DNA from 3 places in the Pseudarthrobacter equi genome. Region 2 is predicted to be linked to each of the others. Evidence: predicted binding sites of a transcription regulator. Region 2 holds the regulator's gene; each other region holds the start of a gene.
What was found. Region 2 encodes LexA, which represses DNA repair genes until DNA is damaged. Its sites were predicted from a motif close to TCGAACANNTGTTCGA; they were not measured.
Positions count from the first base shown of each region.

Region 1 (6,810 bases), 1.4 Mb from region 2:
CAGCGCCTCCAGCAGCGCATCCTCATCCACCACGGTGCCTCGGCCAACATTGACGAAGGTGGTGCCGGGTTTCATGGCCGCGAACAGTTCCCGGTTGAAGAGTTTCTCTGTGTATTCGGTTCCGGGCAGGGTGTTGACAACGGCGTCTGCCGTGGCGAGGAGTCCGGGCAGGCCCGCGTTGTCCACCACCTGGTGGATGCCCTCGATGGGCTCAACGGTCCGCTTGGTGCCGCTGACGTTCATGCCGAGCGCCCTGGCGATCCGGGCCGTTTCCAGCCCGATTTCGCCCAGGCCGCTGATCACCAGGTTCGAGCCGTTGACCAGGCGGGTGGGTACCCGCAGGTCGGGCCAGGCCTTGGCGGCCTGGTCCTGGGCCAGCTCGGCGCTCCGTTTGAAGCCGTTCAGGATTCCCATCGCCGCAAATTCGGCGAGGGGAAGCGCGTGTACTCCGGCGGAGGTGGTGATCCGGAATTTCTGCAGGACGTCCTGGCCGAGCCCGGATGCCTTGACCGCTCCGCCTGCCCCCGCCGCCATGGCATGGATCCATTCGAGTGCGGGGTTATCCCGGGCGATGCGGGCCAGGCCCGCAGGGCTCTCATTGGGGAAGCCGTAGAGCACTTCGGCCCTGCCGAGCATGGCCCAGTAGCGTTCCTCCTGCCCGGGCGTGCGCTCGAAAGCGGGATCGCCGGCGTGGTCTGCGGGAAAGCGCTCCGGCGGGAGGAGGCCGGGCTCGTACAGGACGGTGATGGACGGATCGACGGCACGGATCTGGTCCACGAGCTCTGCTTCGAGCGGGACGGCGATGGCCACAGTCTTGGGAGAAGTCATCTGTTCACTATACTGTCTGCTGGCTAGCATGCTGAACAGTTTGGACTATGTTTCTGTCACTGCAGCCGGGTCATGCGGCTTTGACCACCGGAAGTTCGTCCCAATGGGTGGTGTACCGGGGCGAGCGCATGTCACGCTTCATGGTCCAGTCGAGGCCGGACTTGATGCCGGCATGTCCCAGCCCGATGGCCCCGCGCCCGAAGCGCCGGCTCACATCGTCAAGCAGCGGGCCGATGCCGCGTTCCTCATGCCGGTTCTCGAACAGTTCGAGCGGCGACTGGTTGCCGCTGGGCCGCAGGTCGGTCAGCATGATCCCCGCCTTGGCATATTTGAGGCCGTCCCGGATGTGGGGGAGCAGGGCATGTGCCGCCCTGGTCAGCAGCAGCGGGTCCGCCGTCGGCATCGGCAGCGAAACGCATACGGACGGGTACGCCTGCTCCTGTTGGCGGAAGGGTGACGTGGCGGCAAATGCCGTGAGCACTTTCGCCTGCAGGCCGTGCTTGGACAGCCTGGCGCTCGCCTGCTGCCCGTAAATGCTCAGCACCTGCCGCAGGCCGTCCGCACTGGCGACCGGCGTGGCGAACGATCGCGAGAAGATCAGCTGGTCCCGGCCGATTCGCTCCTCCTCCATGGGAATGCAGGGGGTGCCCCGCAACTCGAGGACGGTGCGCATCAGCACCACCGAAAACCTGTCCCGGATCATCACCGCATCGGCGCGGACCAGGTCCTGGACCGTGAAGATCCCCAGGACGTTGAGCCGCTTGGTCAGCCTTCCGGCGATGCCCCAGATCTCGTCCACGGGCAGCCGGGCCAGCAGGCTGTCCCGGACATCGTGGGGGACCGCCTCCCATAAACAGACCCCGTCAAAGGCCGGGTTGTTCTTGGCCCACTTGTTGCAGAGCTTGGCGAGCGTCTTGGTGGGTGCGATGCCCACGCATACGGGAACGCCCACATGCCTGCGGACGGCGTCCTTGATGGTGCGTCCGAGGGGTAGCAAGGTGCCGGCGTCCCCCTTGACCCCCAGGAACGCCTCGTCGATGCTGTAGACCTCCAACCAGGCCGAGTACCTGCCGAGCAGCTCCATGACCCGCGCGCTGATGTCGCCGTAGAGTTCGTAGTTGCTGGATTTCGCCACGAGGCCCCACTCCTTTGCCCGCGGCGCGAGCTTGAACCAGGGTTCACCGGTGGTGATGCCGAGTGCCTTCGCCTCGGGGGAACGGGTAACGGCGCAGCCGTCGTTATTGGACAGGACCACCAGTGGGCGGCCCTCCAGCGAGGGGTCGAAGGCCCGTTCCGCGGACGCGTAGAAACAGTTGACGTCTACGTGGGCGATCTGCGGCATGTGGCGCATGAGGGCAGGTTTAGCCACGGCGGGCCTCAGACATGGTGCAGGCACCTTGTGGCGACTCCCCAGATGGTCAGTTCGGAAAGCGCCGATACCTTGATGTCCTGGTACCGGGGATTTTCCGCCTGCAGGACGATTCCGGTGGCCGTGATGCGCAGCCTCTTAACGGTGAGTTCACCGTCCAGCACGGCAATCACGACGGACCCGTCCTTGGGTTCCAGCGCGCGGTTGACGATCAGCTCGTCCCCGTCGCTGATGCCGGCACCCTCCATGGAGTTTCCGGTGACCCTGACAACAAAGGTGCTGGTGATGTCCTTGATCAGGTGTGCGTTCAGGTCGATCCGCCCGTCGAAGTAGTCCTGTGCCGGCGATGGAAAGCCGGCCGCGACTGCCACGGGAGAGATCAATACCGAGAACAGCGACGCGCCTGCATCTATCACGCGAGGCCCGACAATAACGCCCACAACACACCCTTATTCGAATATTTGTTCGATAAGTTCAGTGTAGCGCCGGACGCCGACAATGAGCCCGGCGTTGGGTCATTGCGCTATGACATAGATGAATGTAAATATATACGTGTGTCTATGTCTTTGGAATTGACCGCGGTCCAAACGGTTGCTTGCTGCTCCCCGCTGGCGCGGGAGCCCTTGTCCCTGCCCGAGGCTGAGGGAATCGCGCCACTGTTGAAGGCCCTGGCGGATCCGGTCCGGTTGCGGCTGATGTCCCTGGTCGCCTCGCATGAGGGCGGTGAGGCGTGTGTCTGCGACCTGAACGACGCCTTCGAGCTGTCCCAGCCGACGATCAGCCACCACCTGAAAATCCTGCACGGGGCCGGTCTGCTGGACCGGGAGAAGCGTGGCGTCTGGGTTTACTACCGGGCCCGCACCGAGGCCCTTCAGAACCTCGCCACACTGATCGGGGGACAGGCGACGTGAGCGTCCTGGCGCGCAGAGCCGGTGCCGAGCTCGTCGGTACGGCATTCCTCGTGATAGCCATCGTGGGCTCCGGGATCATGGCGTCACGGTTGTCCCCGGACGACGTCGGGCTGCAGCTTCTGCAGAACAGCGTGGCCACAGGCGCCGCCCTGGTCGCGCTCATTGTCGCCCTGCAGCCGGTCTCCGCCTCGTTCAACCCCGTCGTCACCCTGGTCGAACGCGCCTTGGGCATGATTGACACCAGAACATCGGCGGCTCTGATCGGCGCCCAGTTCCTGGGCGGCCTGGTGGGCGCCCTTGCCGCGAACCTGATGTTCGGCCTGGACGCCGTCACGTTCTCCACGCGTGAAAGAGCCGGGGCCGGCCTCTGGCTCGGCGAGGTCATCGCCACCATCGGGCTGCTGCTGGTCATCTTCGGCACGGTCCGTTCCGGGAGGACCGACCGGGTCGCGTTCGCCGTCGGCGGCTACATCACGGCAGCGTACTGGTTCACGTCCTCCACCAGCTTCGCCAACCCCGCCGTCACGATCGCCCGGACCATCACGGACACCTTCGCCGGGATCTCCCCGTCGTCCGCTCCCGCTTTCATCCTCGCCCAGCTGGCCGGCGGGGCAGCCGGCTACGCCCTGGTCCGATTCCTTTACCCCGCCCTTGCTGCTTCCACCGCTGCCGCGGCGGTCGCGGCTGATCGAAAGGTGCTCTCGTGAGCCACAAGCCCTCCGTCCTGTTCGTCTGCGTCCACAACGCCGGCCGTTCCCAGATGGCCGCCGCGTTCCTCGCCACCCTGGGCAAGGGTGAGATTGAGGTCCGCTCCGCCGGGTCCCAGCCCGTGGACAAGGTCAATCCCGCCGCGGTCGAGGCGATGGCCGAGGTCGGTATCGACATGTCCGCCGAGATCCCTAAGATCCTCACCACCGAGGCCGTGAAAGGTTCCGACGTCGTCATCACCATGGGCTGCGGTGACGAGTGCCCCTACTTCCCGGGGAAGCGCTACGAAGACTGGGTCCTGGAAGACCCCGCCGGCAAGGGCGTCGACTCCGTCCGGCCCATCCGCGACGAGATCAAGACCCGGGTCGAGGCGCTGATCGCCTCCCTGACCCCGGCTACCGCATAACCCGTCACCCGAACGGCACCGTAAGTGCGCGCCGACGATTGAAATGAGGACAGCATGACAGCACAGGACTCCCTGCCGGTCGCCGTGATCGGTGCCGGACCCGTCGGCCTGGCAGCGGCCGCGCACCTGCTCGAACGCGGCCTTGAACCGCTCGTCCTCGAAGCCGGCCCCACCGTCGGAGCCGCAGTGCGCGCGTGGGGCCACGTCCGGGTGTTCTCCACCTGGCAGTACAACCTCGACGCCGCCGCCGTCCGGCTGCTCGAGGCCACTGGTTGGGAAGCGCACCGTCCAACCGCACTGCCCTACGGACACCAGATCGTCACCGGCTACCTCGAGCCCCTGGCCGCCACCACCGCACTCAAACACCGGATCCGGACCGGAGCCAGAGTCGTTGCCGTCACGCGGCAGGGCATGGACAAAGGACGTAGCGCCGGCCGCGACCAAGCTCCGTTCCTCCTGCGCATCCGGCACACCAGCGGCGACACCACAGAGATCCTGGCCCGCGCCGTCATCGACGCTTCCGGAACCTGGACCACCCCTGCGCCCCTTGGATCAGGGGGGCTGCCCGCGCCCGGTGAGGCCGAAGCCCGGGCCGCCGGGCTGATCACCGGGCCGCTGCCTGACGTCTCCGGTGACGGGTTCGCGGGACGCCGCACCCTGGTCATCGGCTCCGGACACTCGGCCGCGAACATGGTCCTGGACCTCGCCCGAACCGCCCGGACCAATCCCGGAACCGAAGTCCTCTGGGCCATCCGCGCCAACACCCCTGCCCGCGCCTACGGCGGCGGAGACGCTGACCAGCTTCCCGCCCGCGGCCAGCTCGGCACGCGGCTGCGCACCGCCGTCGACACCCGGGCCGTCCAACTCCTCACAGGCTTCCACACCAACGGCATTGACATGAACGGTGGCACGGTCACGGTCATCGCTGCTGACGGCCGCCGTGTCGAGGCCGACCTGGTGATCCCGGCGACCGGGTTCCGCCCCGATCTGTCCATTCTCACCGAGCTGCGCCTCGACCTCGACCCCGCCGTCGACGCACCCAAAGCCTTAGGCCCGCTGATCGACCCGGACTTTCACAGCTGCGGCACCGTCCCGGCCCACGGTGCCAGGATCCTTACCCACCCGGAGAAGGACTTCTACCTGGCCGGCATGAAGTCCTATGGCCGCGCCCCGACCTTCCTGATGGCCACCGGCTACGAACAGGTCCGCTCAATCGCCGCCGCCCTCGCCGGAAACAGCATGGCCGCGGACACGGTCGAACTCGAACTCCCCGAAACCGGCGTCTGCTCCACCAGCATCCCCGACAACGACGCGGTAATGGCGGACTCCTGCTGCGCAACCCCGGAGCCTGTCATTGTGTCGGTTGGATTTTCCACTGGCCTGCAGCACGGCCGCACCAACCAAGCAGCACCCCTGTGACCCCAGGCGCCGGGTTGAGGATCCGTGAACTGACCAGGAACGACTGGACCGTCGTCAAGGACATCTGGGCAGAGGGCATCGCCACCGGAAACGCGACCTTCGAGCAGGCCCCGCCGTCCTGGGAAGACTTCGACGCGGGGCGCCGGCCGGACCTGCGCCTCGTCGCCGAAGACCACGGAACCGTCATCGGGTGGGCAGCCGGATCGCCCGTGTCCTCCCGACCCGTTTACTCCGGCGTCATCGACCACTCGATCTACATCAGCCCGGCCGTTAACGGTCACGGACACGGCTCCCGGCTCCTTGCCGCCTTCATCCGTCACTGCCACGCCGCAGGGGTCTGGACCATCCAGTCCAACGTCTTCCCCGAAAATACTGCCTCTCTCGCACTGCACCAGCGCCACGGATTCACCATCGTCGGCACCCGCCGACGCATCGGACTCATGGTCTACGGGCCCCACGCCGGCATCTGGCGTGACACCGTCCTGATCGAGCACCGCAGCCCGGACAGCCCGGCGGGTGCCGCCGGCAGTCCTTCTCAGCCCGTTACTTCGGGCAGCTCAGGTCCGGGTTGAACGCCGCGAACATGCCGTCCGGATTGTCCCGCCAGACCCACGCATGGAGGGCGAAAGAACCGGGGAACGGGCCGTCTTCAAACTTCAGCCCGGCAATCGAGGGCCGGTTCTTCGCGGTTGAAATGAACTCGGCGGCCACCAGCCGGTACCGCCCGTTCCGGTCCGGCATGTAGACGAGGACCTCGGGCTTGCGGGCCTGGGTCTTGTCGTCGAGCAGCTCCTGCTTGGCGTAGTGGAATCCCATCGCCCCCACCCCCGGCATGTCGATGCACTCGGTGATCTTCTTGTAACCGTCGGCTTCGGCGTTCTCCAGCCAGCGGTAGTCGTCCGTGACGTGGCGCAGTACCCTGACCAGCCGGCGCTGGTCGTCGTTGTTCCGCCAGTCGTCACCCTTGTCGGAGCCCTCGTGCCCGGACCCGCCGTGTGCCACGGCAGCCCCCGGTGCGAGCCCCAGCGCAAGTGCCGCTGCGGCTATGGACAGTACCCCATTTTTGGTGCGGTTCATCGTTGATCTTCTGCCCCTCCGAGACCTGTGTCTTCCTCAGGGATGCGCAGCGCGGGAACGGGATGTCCCGCCTTCGCCAGATGCCGGCAGAT
Region 1 is NZ_LT629779.1:550,367-557,176, forward strand. It holds gene BLT71_RS02420 (D-2-hydroxyacid dehydrogenase) at 1-828, opposite strand, end outside; gene BLT71_RS02425 (Y-family DNA polymerase) at 899-2,179, opposite strand; gene BLT71_RS02430 (LexA family protein) at 2,206-2,637, opposite strand; gene BLT71_RS02435 (ArsR/SmtB family transcription factor) at 2,758-3,108, shown strand; gene BLT71_RS02440 (aquaporin) at 3,105-3,815, shown strand; gene BLT71_RS02445 (arsenate reductase ArsC) at 3,812-4,222, shown strand; gene BLT71_RS02450 (FAD-dependent oxidoreductase) at 4,277-5,641, shown strand; gene BLT71_RS02455 (GNAT family N-acetyltransferase) at 5,638-6,213, shown strand; gene BLT71_RS02460 (hypothetical protein) at 6,185-6,718, opposite strand.
Region 1: a site for LexA is predicted at 2,651-2,666, ahead of BLT71_RS02430 (LexA family protein). Genes of this name have one in related genera too.

Region 2 (6,810 bases):
ATGGCCGGGAAGGTGGCGGGGAGCGGGGGCGCCTGAATCTTTGCTGGCCATCGCGTCGGGTTCCGGCAGCCTAGCGGCGGCCGGCCACGTCGAGGGCTTCGGGCAGGGTGAAGGCGCCGGCATAGAGGGCCTTGCCCACGATGGCACCTTCGACGCCCAGCGGGACCAGGGAGCGCAGGACCTTGAGGTCATCGAGGCTGGAGATGCCGCCGGACGCGATGACGGGTTTGCCGGTCTTCTCCACCATCTGGCGCAGCAGTTCAACGTTGGGCCCCTGCAGGGTGCCGTCCTTGGTCACGTCGGTGACCACGTAGCGCGAGCAGCCTGCATCCTCGAGGCGGGCCAGGACGTCCCAGAGGTCCCCGCCTTCCTTGGTCCAGCCCCGGCCGGCCAGGGTGGTTCCGCGGACGTCGAGTCCGACGGCGATCCTGTCACCGAAGCGCTCGATGGCGCGGCGCGTCCACTCCGGGTTCTCCAGCGCGGCGGTGCCGAGGTTAACCCGTGCGACGCCGAGGCCAAGTGCGGCTTCGAGGGTTTCATCGTCCCGGAGTCCGCCGGAGAGCTCCACCTTGATGTCCAGCTGCCCCACCACCTCGCGGAGCAGTTCGGCGTTGGAGCCGCGGCCGAAGGCGGCGTCCAGGTCCACGAGGTGCACCCATTCGGCGCCCTGCTGCTGCCAGTTCAGCGCAGCCTCCAGCGGGGTTCCGTAGCTGGTTTCACTGCCGGCCTCACCCTGGACCAGCCGCACGGCCTGGCCGTTGACGACGTCGACGGCGGGCAGCAGTTCAAGTACCGGCAGATCGTTTGCGGTGGTCATCTTCATCCTTGATGTTGTGGGTGGGGTGTCGGGCTGCCGGCACAGTGCCGGCGCGCGTCAGTGGCCGGACTCGTTGGCCAGGATGCCTGTCAACCGGCCGGGAGGGTCAGCAGGTAGGCGGCGAGCAGGGACATGCCTGCCAGGACGTAGAACGAAACCTGGGTCCACAGGGGCTTGTGCTGCTGCCGGAAGGACAGGGCACCGCCCACCAGCAGGCCGGCCAGTCCCATCAGGACGATGGACCACATTCAGGCGCCGCCACTAGCGTCGCCGCTGCCGGTTTCCGTGGGCCGGCGCAGCGCGTCCACCCAGTTGCGCAGCAGCCGCGCGCCGGCATCGCCTGACTTCTCAGGGTGGAACTGCGTGGCGCACAGCGGCCCGTTTTCGACGGCAGCGATAAAGGGTGCGCCGTGTTCGGACCACGTCACCAGCGGAGGGGCCATCAGCGGCTGAATGACGTCGAAGTTCCATTCCTGCACGCCGTAGGAATGGACGAAGTAGAACCGCTCGCCTTCCACTCCGGCGAAGAGCTTTGAACCCTCCGGCACCTTGACGGTGTTCCAGCCCATGTGCGGAACGACGTCGGCCGGCAGCATCTCGACTTTCCCGGGCCATTCGCCGATGCCCTCAGCCTCGGTGCCATGCTCGACGCCGGCCTCGAAAAGTACCTGGAGGCCCACGCAGATCCCCAGGACGGGGCGGCCGCCGGCCACCCGGCGGCCGATGAGCCTGATGCCATCCACGGCTTTGAGCTCGCGCATGACCGTCTCGAAGGCGCCGACGCCGGGAACCACCAGGCCGTCCGCGTTCAGGACATCCTCGGGCTTGGCGCTGAGGATGACCTCTGCACCGGCCCGCTCGAGGGCGCGCACGGCCGACCGGACGTTGCCGGAACCGTAATCCAGCACCGTCACGGTGGGCTTGCCCTCCGGGGAAGCGGGCTTGCGTGATGCGGACGGGTCGATGATGGCACCGTCCTTCAGGATCTGGCCGCTCACAGGGCACCCTTGGTGGACGGAATGCCCTCAACCCGGGGATCGGGTTCGACGGCTGCACGCAGGGCACGGGCGAACGCCTTGAACTGGGCTTCCACAATGTGGTGGGGGTCCCGTCCGGCGATGACGTTCATGTGCAGGCAGATGCCTGCGTGCAGGGTGATGGCCTCAAAGACGTGGCGGGTGAGGGAGCCAGTGAAGTGGCCGCCGATCAGGTGGTATTCCTGGCCGGCGGGCTCGCCGGCGTGCACCAGGTAAGGGCGCCCGGAGACGTCCACCACGGCGTTGGCCAGGGCCTCGTCCAGCGGGACGGTGGCTTCGCCGAACCGGCGGATGCCGGCCTTGTTGCCCAGGGCGGTCCGCAGCACCTCGCCGAAGGTGATGGCAACGTCCTCCACGGTGTGGTGGACGTCGATGTGGGTGTCTCCCGTGGCTTTGACCGTCATGTCGATCAGCGAGTGCTTGCACAGTGCCGTGAGCATGTGGTCGTAGAACGGCACGGAAGTGTCGATGTCCGAGACGCCCGTACCGTCCAGGTTGATTTCCACGAGCACGGACGACTCGCTGGTGGCACGCTCCATGCGTGCGGTCCGGGCTGCGTCCGCGTTCGGTCCGGTGGAAGTCATGGTCAGGTGTCCTTTGTGGCAGTAAGGGGTGGTCAGGGCGTCCAGCGCCGGTTCTTCAAGTCTAGGCGGGAAGGGCCGGCTGGCCGGCAAGGATGCTTTCCAGGGAGGTGAGGAAGGCTGTGGTTTCCGTCTCAGTGCCGGCAGTAACCCGCAGGTGCCCCGGGATACCGACGTCGCGGATCAGCACACCCGCGTCCAGCAGTTCCTGCCAGACCTGGTGCGGATTCTCCAGTCCGCCGAAGAACACGTAGTTGGAGTCGGATGCCGCCGGCTTGAGGCCCATGCGGGTCAGCTCGGACACGATGCGGTCGCGCTGCTTCTTGATGTCCTCGACGTCAGCCATGAGGGCTTCGCGGTGCTGCAGGGCCGCCAGGGCGGTTGCCTGGGTGATGGCCGACAGGTGGTACGGGAGCCGGACCAGGCGCAGCGCGTCGGTTACTTCCGGGGCGGCTGCCATGTATCCGAGCCGGGCGCCGGCCAGCGCGAATGCCTTGCTCATGGTGCGGGAAACGATCAGCCGCTCCCGCCCGGGCAGCAGCGTCAGGGCGCTGAGCGTGCCGTCGTGGGCAAACTCGTGGTAGGCCTCATCCACGATCACGATGGCCTGGCTTTCGGCGCCGGCTTTGTAAACCGCTTCCACCACGTCCAGCCCGAGGCCGGTGCCGGTGGGGTTGTTCGGTGAGCACAGGAAAACGATGTTGGGCTTCAGTTCCCGGACCTGGCGGGCGGCCGATTCGGCGCTGAGGCCGTACCCGTCCTCACGCTCGCCCTTGATGTAGCCGGTGTCCGTGCCGCTGGCAAGCAGGGGGTACATGGAGTACGTGGGCGGGAAGCCGAGGGCCGTGCGCCCCGGACCGCCGAATGCCTGAAGGATCTGCTGGAGCACTTCGTTGGAGCCGTTGGCGGCCCATACGTTGGCCTCGTCGAGGCCGTGTCCCAGATACTCGGCAAGGGCCTTGCGGAGCTCGGTGAACTCCCGGTCCGGGTAGCGGTTCAGGCCGATGGCAGCCTCCGCGACCGCCGCCGTGATGGCGGCTGTGACGTCGGCCGGGACACCATGGGTGTTCTCGTTGACGTTGAGGAGGATGGGCACATCCAGCTGCGGGGCACCGTAGGGCGTGATGCCCCGGAGGTTGCTGCGGAGAGGAAGCCGGTTCAGGCGTTCAAGCTGGTCATTCACCTGAACAGTTTAGTGGGAGGTGCGGTCGCCCGAAAATGTGACGGTCCGCGCCTACCCATGCAACGTCGGCTCTGGGCAGCACACCTGCTGTTCCGGGACTTCGATACAGCCAGGGAGACGTGCCGCGAACCATTCCTAGCGTGTGGGGATGTACAGCTGCTGTCCCGGGAGAATCTTCCCGGCGGACAGGTTGTTGAGCTGCACGATATCTGCCACGACGTCCCTGGCGTCCCGCTCGGGCGCGAGGTCGGAAGCGATCCCCCACAGCGACTCACCCGGCTGCACGGTGACCGTGACGGTGGGGGTCACGGTCAGGTCCGCTGCGGAGTCGGAGGCCTTGGCCGGTGAGTTGAAGAAGCCGGCCAGTGACAGCAGGAGCGCTGCCAGCAGCACCAGGGGAATCCCGATCAGGACAATCTTGCCCCGCCGCGTGAGGCGCAGTGGTGGCAGCGGCGCCTGCTGGGCCCGTGCACCGTTGCCGTGAACGTCGAAACCGTGTGACCTGAAAGCGGATGTAGCTGACATGACCTTAGCCCTCCTGGACCGTACTGCGTCTGTTGGTGTTGCCTGCTGGTGCCGCCCCATGGTGCTGCCTGACCGGCTCCGTGTTCGAACGGCTGCTCGCCTTGTTAGAACACATATTCGAATACTGCTTGATTCAGTTTTAGCACCTATGGACGAACAATGTCGAGACTCGCTAGAACAAATGTTTGAAAAAGCCATGTGGCTGACCTACGTTTGGAGGCAGGAACATCCACTCCTGAAGTTGATCAGCAGGGTCTGACATTGACGGCGGGAACACTTAGTCCGGTGCAGTTGAAAGCCCGGTGGCAACCGAAAGGCAACGGCGAACATGGCAGCAGCAGCCACCGGGGGCAGGGCGACCTCGCAGCCGAAAAGGACAGCCAAGGGCTTGACGCCGCGGCAGAAGAAAATCCTCGAGACCATCCAGCGTTCGGTCAACGTCAACGGCTACCCGCCGTCCATGCGCGAGATTGGGGACACCGTGGGGCTGGCCAGCCTCTCGAGCGTCACCCACCAGCTCTCGCAGCTGGAAAAGCTGGGCTACCTGCGGCGTGATCCGAAGCGGCCCCGGGCCATGGAAGTCCTGATGCCGCTGACCCTCGACGGCGGGACCACCGGCAGGGCGGCCAGGCAGGCAGCGGAACCCGCGGCTGCGGCCTCCACGGGCATCACAGCGTCCGTCACGGAGTTGCCCACCGCGCTGGACACGGCCATGGTGCCCCTCGTCGGCCGCATCGCCGCCGGCGGCCCCATCCTCGCGGACCAGGTGGTGGAAGACGTTATGCCGCTCCCCCGCCAGCTGGTGGGCCAGGGCGAACTGTTTATGCTGAAGGTGGCCGGTGATTCCATGGTGGACGCCGCTATCTGCGACGGCGACTGGGTGGTGGTCCGGCGCCAGGCGGATGCCGCGAACGGCGACATTGTTGCCGCGCTCCTGGACGACGAAGCCACGGTCAAGACGTTCCGCCAGCGGGACGGCCACACGTGGCTGCTGCCCCAGAACACGCAGTACGAACCGATCCTTGGCGACCATGCCACCATCATGGGCAAGGTGGTTTCGGTCCTCCGCTCGCTGTAGCGTGGCCGCCGTCAACAACAGGCCACAGCAGTCCAGCCAATAAGGGAGGCGCCGTTCCGGGGAACGGCGCCTTCCTTATTGGGGTTTTCAAATGGTGCCTACGGCGTTTCCCCGGCCAGCCTCTCCAAGGCCGCGATCGCCGTCGTGCGGTCCGTCGTGGCCCAGAAGGGCGGCAGGGCGCCGCGCAGGAACCCGGCGTAGCGTTCCGTGGCCAGGCGGGAATCGAGGACCGCCACTACGCCCTTGTCGCCGGTGGAGCGGATCAGCCTGCCGGCGCCCTGGGCCAGCCGGATGGCGGCATGGGTGGCCGAGACGGACATGAAGCCGTTGCCGCCTGCCTGCGCCACGGCCCGGGAGCGGGCGGTCATGAGGGGGTCGTCCGGGCGGGGGAAGGGGATCCGGTCGATGACCACCAGGCGGCAGGAAACCCCTGGGACGTCAACGCCCTGCCAGAGCGACATGGTGCCGAACAGGCACGTATCCGGTTCGTCTGCGAACTGCTTGACGAGGGCCGTCATGGTGGAGTCGCCCTGGCACAGGACCGTCATGCCCAGCTTGGGCCGGAGTGCTTCGGCCGCCTCTTCGGCTGCCCGCCGTGAGGAGAACAGGCACAGCGCCCCGCCGTTCGAGGCGCGGATGAGTGCCTCCAGCTCTGCAAGCGATTCGGGTGACGCACCACGGCCCGGCTTGGGCAGGTGCCCGGCCACGTACAGGATCCCCTGCTTGGGATAGTCGAACGGCGAGCCGACGTCGATCCCGGTCCAGGCCGGCGCCCCTTCGCCCACGAGGCCCAATCCCCCGGCGGCGGGCTCGAAGGCAGAACCGATGGCCAGGGTTGCGGACGTCAGGACCACTGTATGCCCGGCGAAGAGCCCCTCACGCAGCCTCCCGGCCACGGACAACGGCGCGATATTGACCAGCGCAGGAGCACTGTCGTCAGGTTGGGTATAGCCCTGGCCGGGATCGAAGGTTCCGGCGCGCGAGATCCACACGACCTCGCGGTTCTCCTTTGCCGCCAATAGCCGTTCGGACAGTTCGAGGATGAGCATCAGGCGTGAACGCGCAAGCTGCCTGCCGCCGTCGGCCGTGTTGCTGCTGTCCCCCTTGGAGTCGGACAGCGCCGCCCTGCAGGCCTCGCGCAGCTGGTCCACGCAGTCGAGCTGTTCGTCGTTCAGTCCGTTGGGGAGCAGCCCGCTTGGGACGCCGGCAAGGGCCAGCTCCAGGTTCGCTGCGGCGGCGTTGAGCGCGTCCACGGTGATCGCCGTGTGTTTGCGGGCGCCTGAGGCAGCGGCGTGGACCATGGCGACGGAGAGCTGGCCGGACACTGCACCGGTAACCCGGTCCTGCAGCTCGTGGGCCTCATCCACCACCACAACGTCGTACTCGGGCAGCACCGCGAGTCCCTCGAACGCACTGACCGCGAGCATGGCATGGTTGGTCACCACGACGTCGGCATCGGCAGCGTCCTGGCGGGCCAGCTCGCTGAAGCATTCCTCGGCCAGGGGGCATTTCTGGGAGCCCAGGCACTCCATGGACGTCACGGACACCTGCTTCCAGGCGCGGTCCGTCACGCCGGGCAGGAGTTCGTC
Region 2 is NZ_LT629779.1:1,955,436-1,962,245, reverse strand. It holds gene BLT71_RS08870 (SseB family protein) at 1-51, opposite strand, end outside; gene priA (bifunctional 1-(5-phosphoribosyl)-5-((5-phosphoribosylamino)methylideneamino)imidazole-4-carboxamide isomerase/phosphoribosylanthranilate isomerase PriA) at 71-817, opposite strand; gene BLT71_RS20570 (hypothetical protein) at 907-1,065, opposite strand; gene hisH (imidazole glycerol phosphate synthase subunit HisH) at 1,066-1,815, opposite strand; gene hisB (imidazoleglycerol-phosphate dehydratase HisB) at 1,812-2,438, opposite strand; gene BLT71_RS08850 (histidinol-phosphate transaminase) at 2,500-3,618, opposite strand; gene BLT71_RS08845 (LysM peptidoglycan-binding domain-containing protein) at 3,754-4,143, opposite strand; gene lexA (transcriptional repressor LexA) at 4,472-5,221, shown strand; gene BLT71_RS08835 (ATP-dependent DNA helicase) at 5,320-6,810, opposite strand, start outside.

Region 3 (6,810 bases), 1.7 Mb from region 2:
CTGCTGAATCCGGCGAAGGCCGCGCCGCGCCGGGCGTCCCGGGGGTACCGCCCCCGCCACCTGCCGGGCAAGAATGGGCACATGGAACTTCCCGTGATGCCGCCCGTCCCGCCCATGCTTGCCAAGGCCGTCAGCGGCATCGACGGCATTCCGAAAGGCGGGGACCTTAGCTACGAACCCAAATGGGACGGCTTCCGGTCCATCATCTTCCGCGACGGAGACGAGCTGGAGATCGGCAGCCGCAACGAAAAACCGATGACCCGCTACTTCCCCGAGCTCGTGGCCGCACTCAAGGAAAACCTCCCGGAGCGCTGCGTGGTTGACGGCGAAATCATCCTGGTGGGTGCCTCCGGTGACCGGCTGGACTTCGACACCCTGCAGCAGCGCATCCACCCCGCCGCCAGCCGGGTGAAGCTCCTGTCCGAGCAGACGCCCGCCTCCTTCGTGGCCTTCGACCTCCTGGCCCTGGACGGTGACGACTACACCGGCAGGCCCTTCGCCGAACGCCGGGCCGCCCTGGAAAAGGCGCTCGCGGCCAGCAAGGCTCCGGTCCACCTCACCGCTGCCACCACGGACAAGGACACGGCAAGCCAGTGGTTCGAGCAGTTCGAAGGGGCAGGGTTGGACGGCTTGGTGGCCAAACGCCTGGACGGAACGTACCAGCCGGACAAGCGGACGATGTTCAAGGTCAAGCATGAACGCACCGCCGACTGCGTGGTGGCCGGGTACCGGCTGCACAAGAGCGGCCCGGACGTCATCGGCTCGCTGCTCCTGGGCCTGTACAAGGACGACGGCGGCCTGGCGAGCGTGGGCGTGATCGGCGCCTTCCCGATGAAGCGCCGGCAGGAGCTTTTCCAGGAGCTGCAGCCGCTGGTGACCGACTTCGACAACCACCCATGGGCCTGGGCGAAGCAGGAGGACGGGGAGCGGACGCACCGCAACGCCGAGGGCAGCCGCTGGAGCGCCGGGAAGGACCTGTCCTTCGTGCCGCTCCGGCCCGACCTGGTGGTGGAGGTCCGCTACGACCACATGGAAGGCGAGAGGTTCCGCCACACCGCCCAGTTCAACCGCTGGCGGCCGGACCGGGATCCGGAGTCCTGCACGTACGCGCAGCTGGAGGAGCCGGTGAACTTTGACCTGGCTTCCGTGCTGGAGACCGGCAAGCCTTAATTATGCAGGGCGCAGGCCCGCTGCCGGGCCGCCGTCGTGCACTCCTGCCCAGTTACCGGCACCCCGCCGCTGCCCACAGCTTGGAAAAGCCCGCCACCGCCGGGCTTTGCAGGAGGTGGCGGGCTTTGTCCGGTCGCTAACCGGGAAGGAGTGTACGGGCGGAGGGCCTACTTGAGGCCGAGCTCCTTGGTGGGGGTCTTGTAGGATTCCTTGGCCGTCATGGCCGAGACAGCAGCGATGACGCAGATGACCGCGGTGAAGATGCTGATCTGCACCCAGCCGCCCGGCTTGATGCCACCCATCGCGGCCACGATGGCCGGAGCGAACCCTGCCATCAGGAAGCCCAGCTGCGTGCCGATGGCCAGGCCGGAGAAGCGGACCCTGGTGCTGAACATTTCGGCGTAGAAGGACGGCCATACGGCGTTGGCGGCGGCGTAACCGCAGGAGAACATGCCGATCGCGGCCAGGAACATCAGCGGGACGCTGCCGGATTCCAGGCTCAGCAGGAACAGCGGGGTGAGCACCGCACTGGCCAGGGCGCCGTAGATGTAGACGGGCTTGCGGCCGATCTTGTCTGCCAGCATGCCGAAGAGTGGCTGGGTGCCCAGGGCTACCAGGTTGGCGCCCACTACGAGCCACAGTGTGGTGGTGCCGTCCACGCCGGCCACGGTCTTGGCGTAGCTGATGGCGAGGGTACCGAACACGGTGGACACGGCGGCGATGAAGGCACAGCAGATCACGCGGAGCACATCGCGCCAGTGGCCCTTGAGGAGGTCGGCGACGGGAAGCTTGGAGATCTGGGCGGACTTCTGGGCTTCCGCGAAGGCGGGTGGCTCGTGCAGGGTGCGCCGGATGAAGAACGCCACCACAACCACCACTGCGCTGAGCCAGAACGGGATGCGCCAGCCGATGCCGTACTTGATCTCGTCCGGCAGGGCGAGGACGGGGATGAACACCAGCGCTGCGAGGATTTGGCCGCCCTGGGTACCGGTCAGGGTCCAGGACGTGAAGAAGGACCGGCGGTTGTCCGGGGCGTGCTCCAGGGTCATGGAGGAAGCACCGGCCTGTTCGCCGGCTGCTGAGAGGCCTTGGCAGAGGCGGGCCAGCACCAGCAGCGCGGGAGCCCACCACCCTACGGTGTTGAAGTCCGGCAGGCAGCCGATGAGGAAGGTTGAAGCACCCATCAGGACGAGGGTGAACATCAGGACTTTCTGCCGGCCCACCCTGTCGCCGAAGTGGCCCAGGATGACGGCGCCCACCGGCCGCGCAATGTACGCGAAGCCGAAGGTGGCGAAGGACATGATGGCCGCGTTGGCGTCAGCGCTGGGGAAGAAGACCGTGGGGAAGATCAGTGCGGCCGCCGAGCCGAAGATGAAGAAGTCGTAGTATTCGACGGCGCTGCCCAGGAAGCTGGCGAGTGCGGCTTTCTTGGGGGTGCCGGTATGCGTGGCGGTGCCCGCTCCGGCGGAAGGAAGTGTCTGGCTCATGGAGTTCCTTTGTGTGACGGCATTGTCGCGGATGGTTCAGGAGTCGCAGCCGCCGCGGCCTGGGTGCGGGCGGGGCGCGATGCGGCTGGAGTCCTCTCAAGACCCGAGCGAGTAGCCACATGGTGAGAGCTACTTGTGCGATACAGCAATGATGGCTGTGAGGGCTGTCACTTGTCAAGGAAATAATCACCATCTAGAAATAGCTCTCACATTGTGGCAACATCGACGCATGAGTGTGAATCAAGCCACAATGGCCGATGGTGTCCAGGATGATCCGACGGGAGGGGGTGGCCCTGCCATTCCTGACGTGCAGGGTGATTCCCCGGAGGCGGCCAAGGGTGCCGGCCGGAAGGGCGCCGAACGGACCGACATGGTGGGCAAGGCCCTTGGCCTGTTGGTGCTCCTGGGCGAAGAGCCGCGCGGTGCCAGCGCAGCGGAGATTTCGCGGCGCGCGGAGCTGCCCTTCAGCACCACCTACAGGCTCCTCGGCTCGCTCGCCCGCGACGGTTTCGTGGACTATGAGCCGGATGGCCGGCGCTACCATCTGGGCCTGCGGATCTTCCAGCTGGGCCAGCGGGTGTCCAATCATCATGGTTTCGCCGGAGCCGCCCTGCCGGTCCTTCGCCGGGTCACGGAGCAGACCGGCGAGGCCACCATCCTCAGCGTTCGCGACGGCCATCACCACCTGACGGTCAACAAGGTGGACGGCCCGCAGATGTTCCGGGTGACCAGCGACCCCGGCCACCTGGGCTCGCTGTCCGCCACCGCCGTCGGCAAGGCGCTGGTGGCCTTTGCCGAGGACGCCGAGCGCGAAAACCTCCTCGCCGAGCTGCCGCTCGAGCCGCTGACGGAAAAGTCCATCACAGACCGCGATGGCTTCCGCCGCGAGATCGAGCAGGTGCGCCGCCAGGGCTACGCCGTGATGGACGAGGAAAACGAGATCGGCATGCGTGCCGTCGCGGTCCCGCTGCTCAACAGCCAGGGGCACGCCTTTGCGTCGCTGGCGACGGCGGCTCCGGTCTTCCGCATGACCCTGGACGAGCTGAAGGCGCACGTATTGCTCCTGCAGGATGCTGCGGCTGAGCTGGCCGCGCGGCTTCCGCAAAGGTAGCCCCGCCCTAAGTGTTCGCTAGTCGAACATTAGTGCGCAGAATGAACAATTGCTGTACTGTAATCCCTGTCACCGGCGTGCCGCCCCGCGGCCCGGTGCCGTTACCAAAGGAGCTGCACGGATGAGCCAACGAACTGAGTCCTACCTGGTGGGACTGGTTGGAGATGGCGTGACGCCATCGCTCACCCCGCCCATGCACGAACGGGAAGGTGACGTGCAGGGCCTGCGCTACCTGTACCGCCCCATTGACCTCCTCGAACTTGGCCTGGCGGGGGACTCCGTGGGCGAGGTCCTCCGGAGCGCCCGCACGCTGGGCTTCAATGGCCTGAACATCACGCATCCCTGCAAGCAGCTGGTCCTGCAGCACCTGGATGAGGTGAGCCCTGATGCCCGCCGGCTCGGTGCCGTCAACACCGTGGTCATCCGGGACGGCCGCTTCATCGGCCACAACACCGACTTCTCCGGCTTCGCCGCAGCCCTCGCCTCGGGTCTCCCCGGCGCCCGGTTGGACCGTGTGGTGCAGCTCGGCGCGGGAGGTGCCGGGTCCGCCGTCGCGTACGCCCTGCTCAGCGCGGGCGTGACTGTGCTGGACCTGGTGGACATGGATCCCGAACGGGCGGCCGCACGCGCAGCGGAATTGTCCGGCTTTTTCCCTGACAGCACCGTCACGGCACGCACCACGGCGGAGCTGCCGCAGCTCATGCCCCTGGCCGACGGCCTGGTGCACTGCACCCCGGTGGGCATGGCCGCGCACCCCGGCGTTCCGCTGGACCTGCAGCTGCTCGAGCCCAGGCACTGGGTGGCTGACATTGTCTACCGGCCCATCGAGACCGAGCTGGTCCGCGGCGCCCGCGCCAAGGGCTGCGAGGTCCTGGACGGCGGCCGTATGGCCGTGGGCCAGGCTGCCGACGCCTTCCGGATCTTCACCGGCCTCGACGCCGACCCGGAGCGGATGCGCAGCCACTTCCTTGAGCTTGTGGCCGCCGAGGAGGTGGCTGCCTGATGCGTACTGGTATCGCCACCGTCTGCCTTTCCGGCACCTTGAAGGAAAAGATGCAGGCCTGCGCCATTGCGGGCTTCGACGGCATCGAAATCTTCGAACAGGACCTGGTCACCTCACCGCTGAGCCCCGAAGACGTGCGGAAAATGGCCGCTGACCTGGGGCTGGGCCTGGACCTTTACCAGCCGTTCCGGGATTTCGACGGCGTCACCCCGGACCTGCTCAAGGCCAACCTCCGCCGCGCCGAGGCCAAGTTCAAGCTGATGTCCCGCCTGGGCATGGACACCATCCTGGTGTGCTCCAACGTTGCCACCGCAACGATCGATGACGACGGCGTCCGGGCAGAACAGCTGGCGCAGCTGGCCGGCCTGGCCGGGGACCACGGCGTCAAGGTGGCCTACGAGGCGCTGGCCTGGGGCAAGTACGTCAACGACTACGAACACGCCTACCGCCTGGTGGAGATGGTGGACCACCCCAACCTGGGCACCTGCCTGGACTCCTTCCACATCCTGTCCCGTGACTGGGACACCGCACCGATCGAACAGATCAACCCGGAGAAGATCTTCTTCGTCCAGGTGGCTGACGCCCCCAAACTGTCCATGGACGTCCTGTCCTGGAGCCGCCACTACCGTGTCTTTCCGGGCGAAGGGCAGTTCGAGCTCGCCAAGTTCATGGGCCACGTGGTCCGCGCCGGCTACACCGGCCCGGTGTCGCTGGAGGTCTTCAATGACGTTTTCCGGCAGTCCGATGTGGAGCGGACGGCCGTCGATGCCATGCGCTCGCTCATCTGGCTGGAGGAACAGAGCGCCAAGTGGCTCGGGGACAACGCCGGGACCGGCACGGACGGTGCGGCGGCAGGCGGCGCCGCCCACCGGCGTCGTTATCCCATGGAACTGGCCACGCTCCCCAAGGTGAACGAACCCGCCGGCTTCAACTTCGCCGAGGTGAAGGCGGACGATACCGCCCAGCTGGAGAGGCTCCTGGGCCAGCTTGGCTTCGGATTCGAAGGCCGGCACCGCACCAAAGATGTCCAGCTGTGGACCATGGGGCAGGCTCGGGTCATCATCAACGAGCAGGCTGCCTCGCACGCCGAGCCGTCCATCGCGGCCCTGGGGTTCGACGTCGATTCCCCCGTGATTGCCTCAGCCCGGGCCCAGCAGCTCAAGGCACCGGTGGTGGCCCGCAAGGTCCAGGCCGACGAGGAAGTCTTCCAAGGAATCTCCGCCCCGGATTCCACCGAGATCTTCCTCTGCCAGGGCAGCCCGGACGGCACCGCCGCGTGGACCCACGAATTCGGCGAAGGGCTCGAACACGCACGGTCCGCGCTGAATGCGGTGATCGACCACGTGAACCTGGCCCAGCCGTGGCAGCACTTCGACGAAGCCGTGCTTTTCTACACCAGCGCTCTCGCCCTGGAACCGCAGCCGTTCGCGGAGGTCCCCAGCCCCAGCGGCCTGGTCCGCTCCCAGGTCATGGAAACGGCCGACGGCGCCGTCCGGCTGGTGCTGAATCTCGCCCCCGTGCAGCAGGGCCACGCCCCGAAGACCTACCAGGAGCACATCGCCTTCGCGGTGGACGACCTCGTGGCGGCGGCACGGGCCGCCCGGTCCCGCGGCCTGGACTTCCTTGAGATCCCCGCCAACTACTACGAGGACCTGGACGCCCGGTTCGACCTCGCCCCCGGCTTCCTGGCCACGCTCCGGGAGCTCAACCTCCTGTACGACCGGGACGCGGACGGCGAGTTCCTGCACTTCTACACAGCCACCGTGGGCAGCGTGTTCTTCGAAATGGTGGAACGCCGCGGAGGCTACAGCGGCTACGGCGCCCCGAATGCGCCCGTCCGCCACGCCGTCCAATACGACTCACTGCACCGCTGACCACACAACGCACCAGAGAACACCCCCAGAAAGGAGCCGGACGTGCCGGAAGAGACACACGCCCAGCCTGAAACGGATGAGTCCGTACCGCCCGCCGAGCCGAAGGCGGCCCACCTGCCGCTGGACAAGGCCATCGAAACCCAGGCCGACCTCAGTGCCGAGATC
Region 3 is NZ_LT629779.1:243,121-249,930, reverse strand. It holds gene BLT71_RS01070 (ATP-dependent DNA ligase) at 82-1,170, shown strand; gene BLT71_RS01065 (MFS transporter) at 1,338-2,657, opposite strand; gene BLT71_RS01060 (IclR family transcriptional regulator) at 2,887-3,768, shown strand; gene BLT71_RS01055 (shikimate dehydrogenase) at 3,890-4,771, shown strand; gene BLT71_RS01050 (bifunctional sugar phosphate isomerase/epimerase/4-hydroxyphenylpyruvate dioxygenase family protein) at 4,771-6,645, shown strand; gene pcaH (protocatechuate 3,4-dioxygenase subunit beta) at 6,688-6,810, shown strand, end outside.
Region 3: a site for LexA is predicted at 3,791-3,806, ahead of BLT71_RS01055 (shikimate dehydrogenase). Genes of this name have one in related genera too.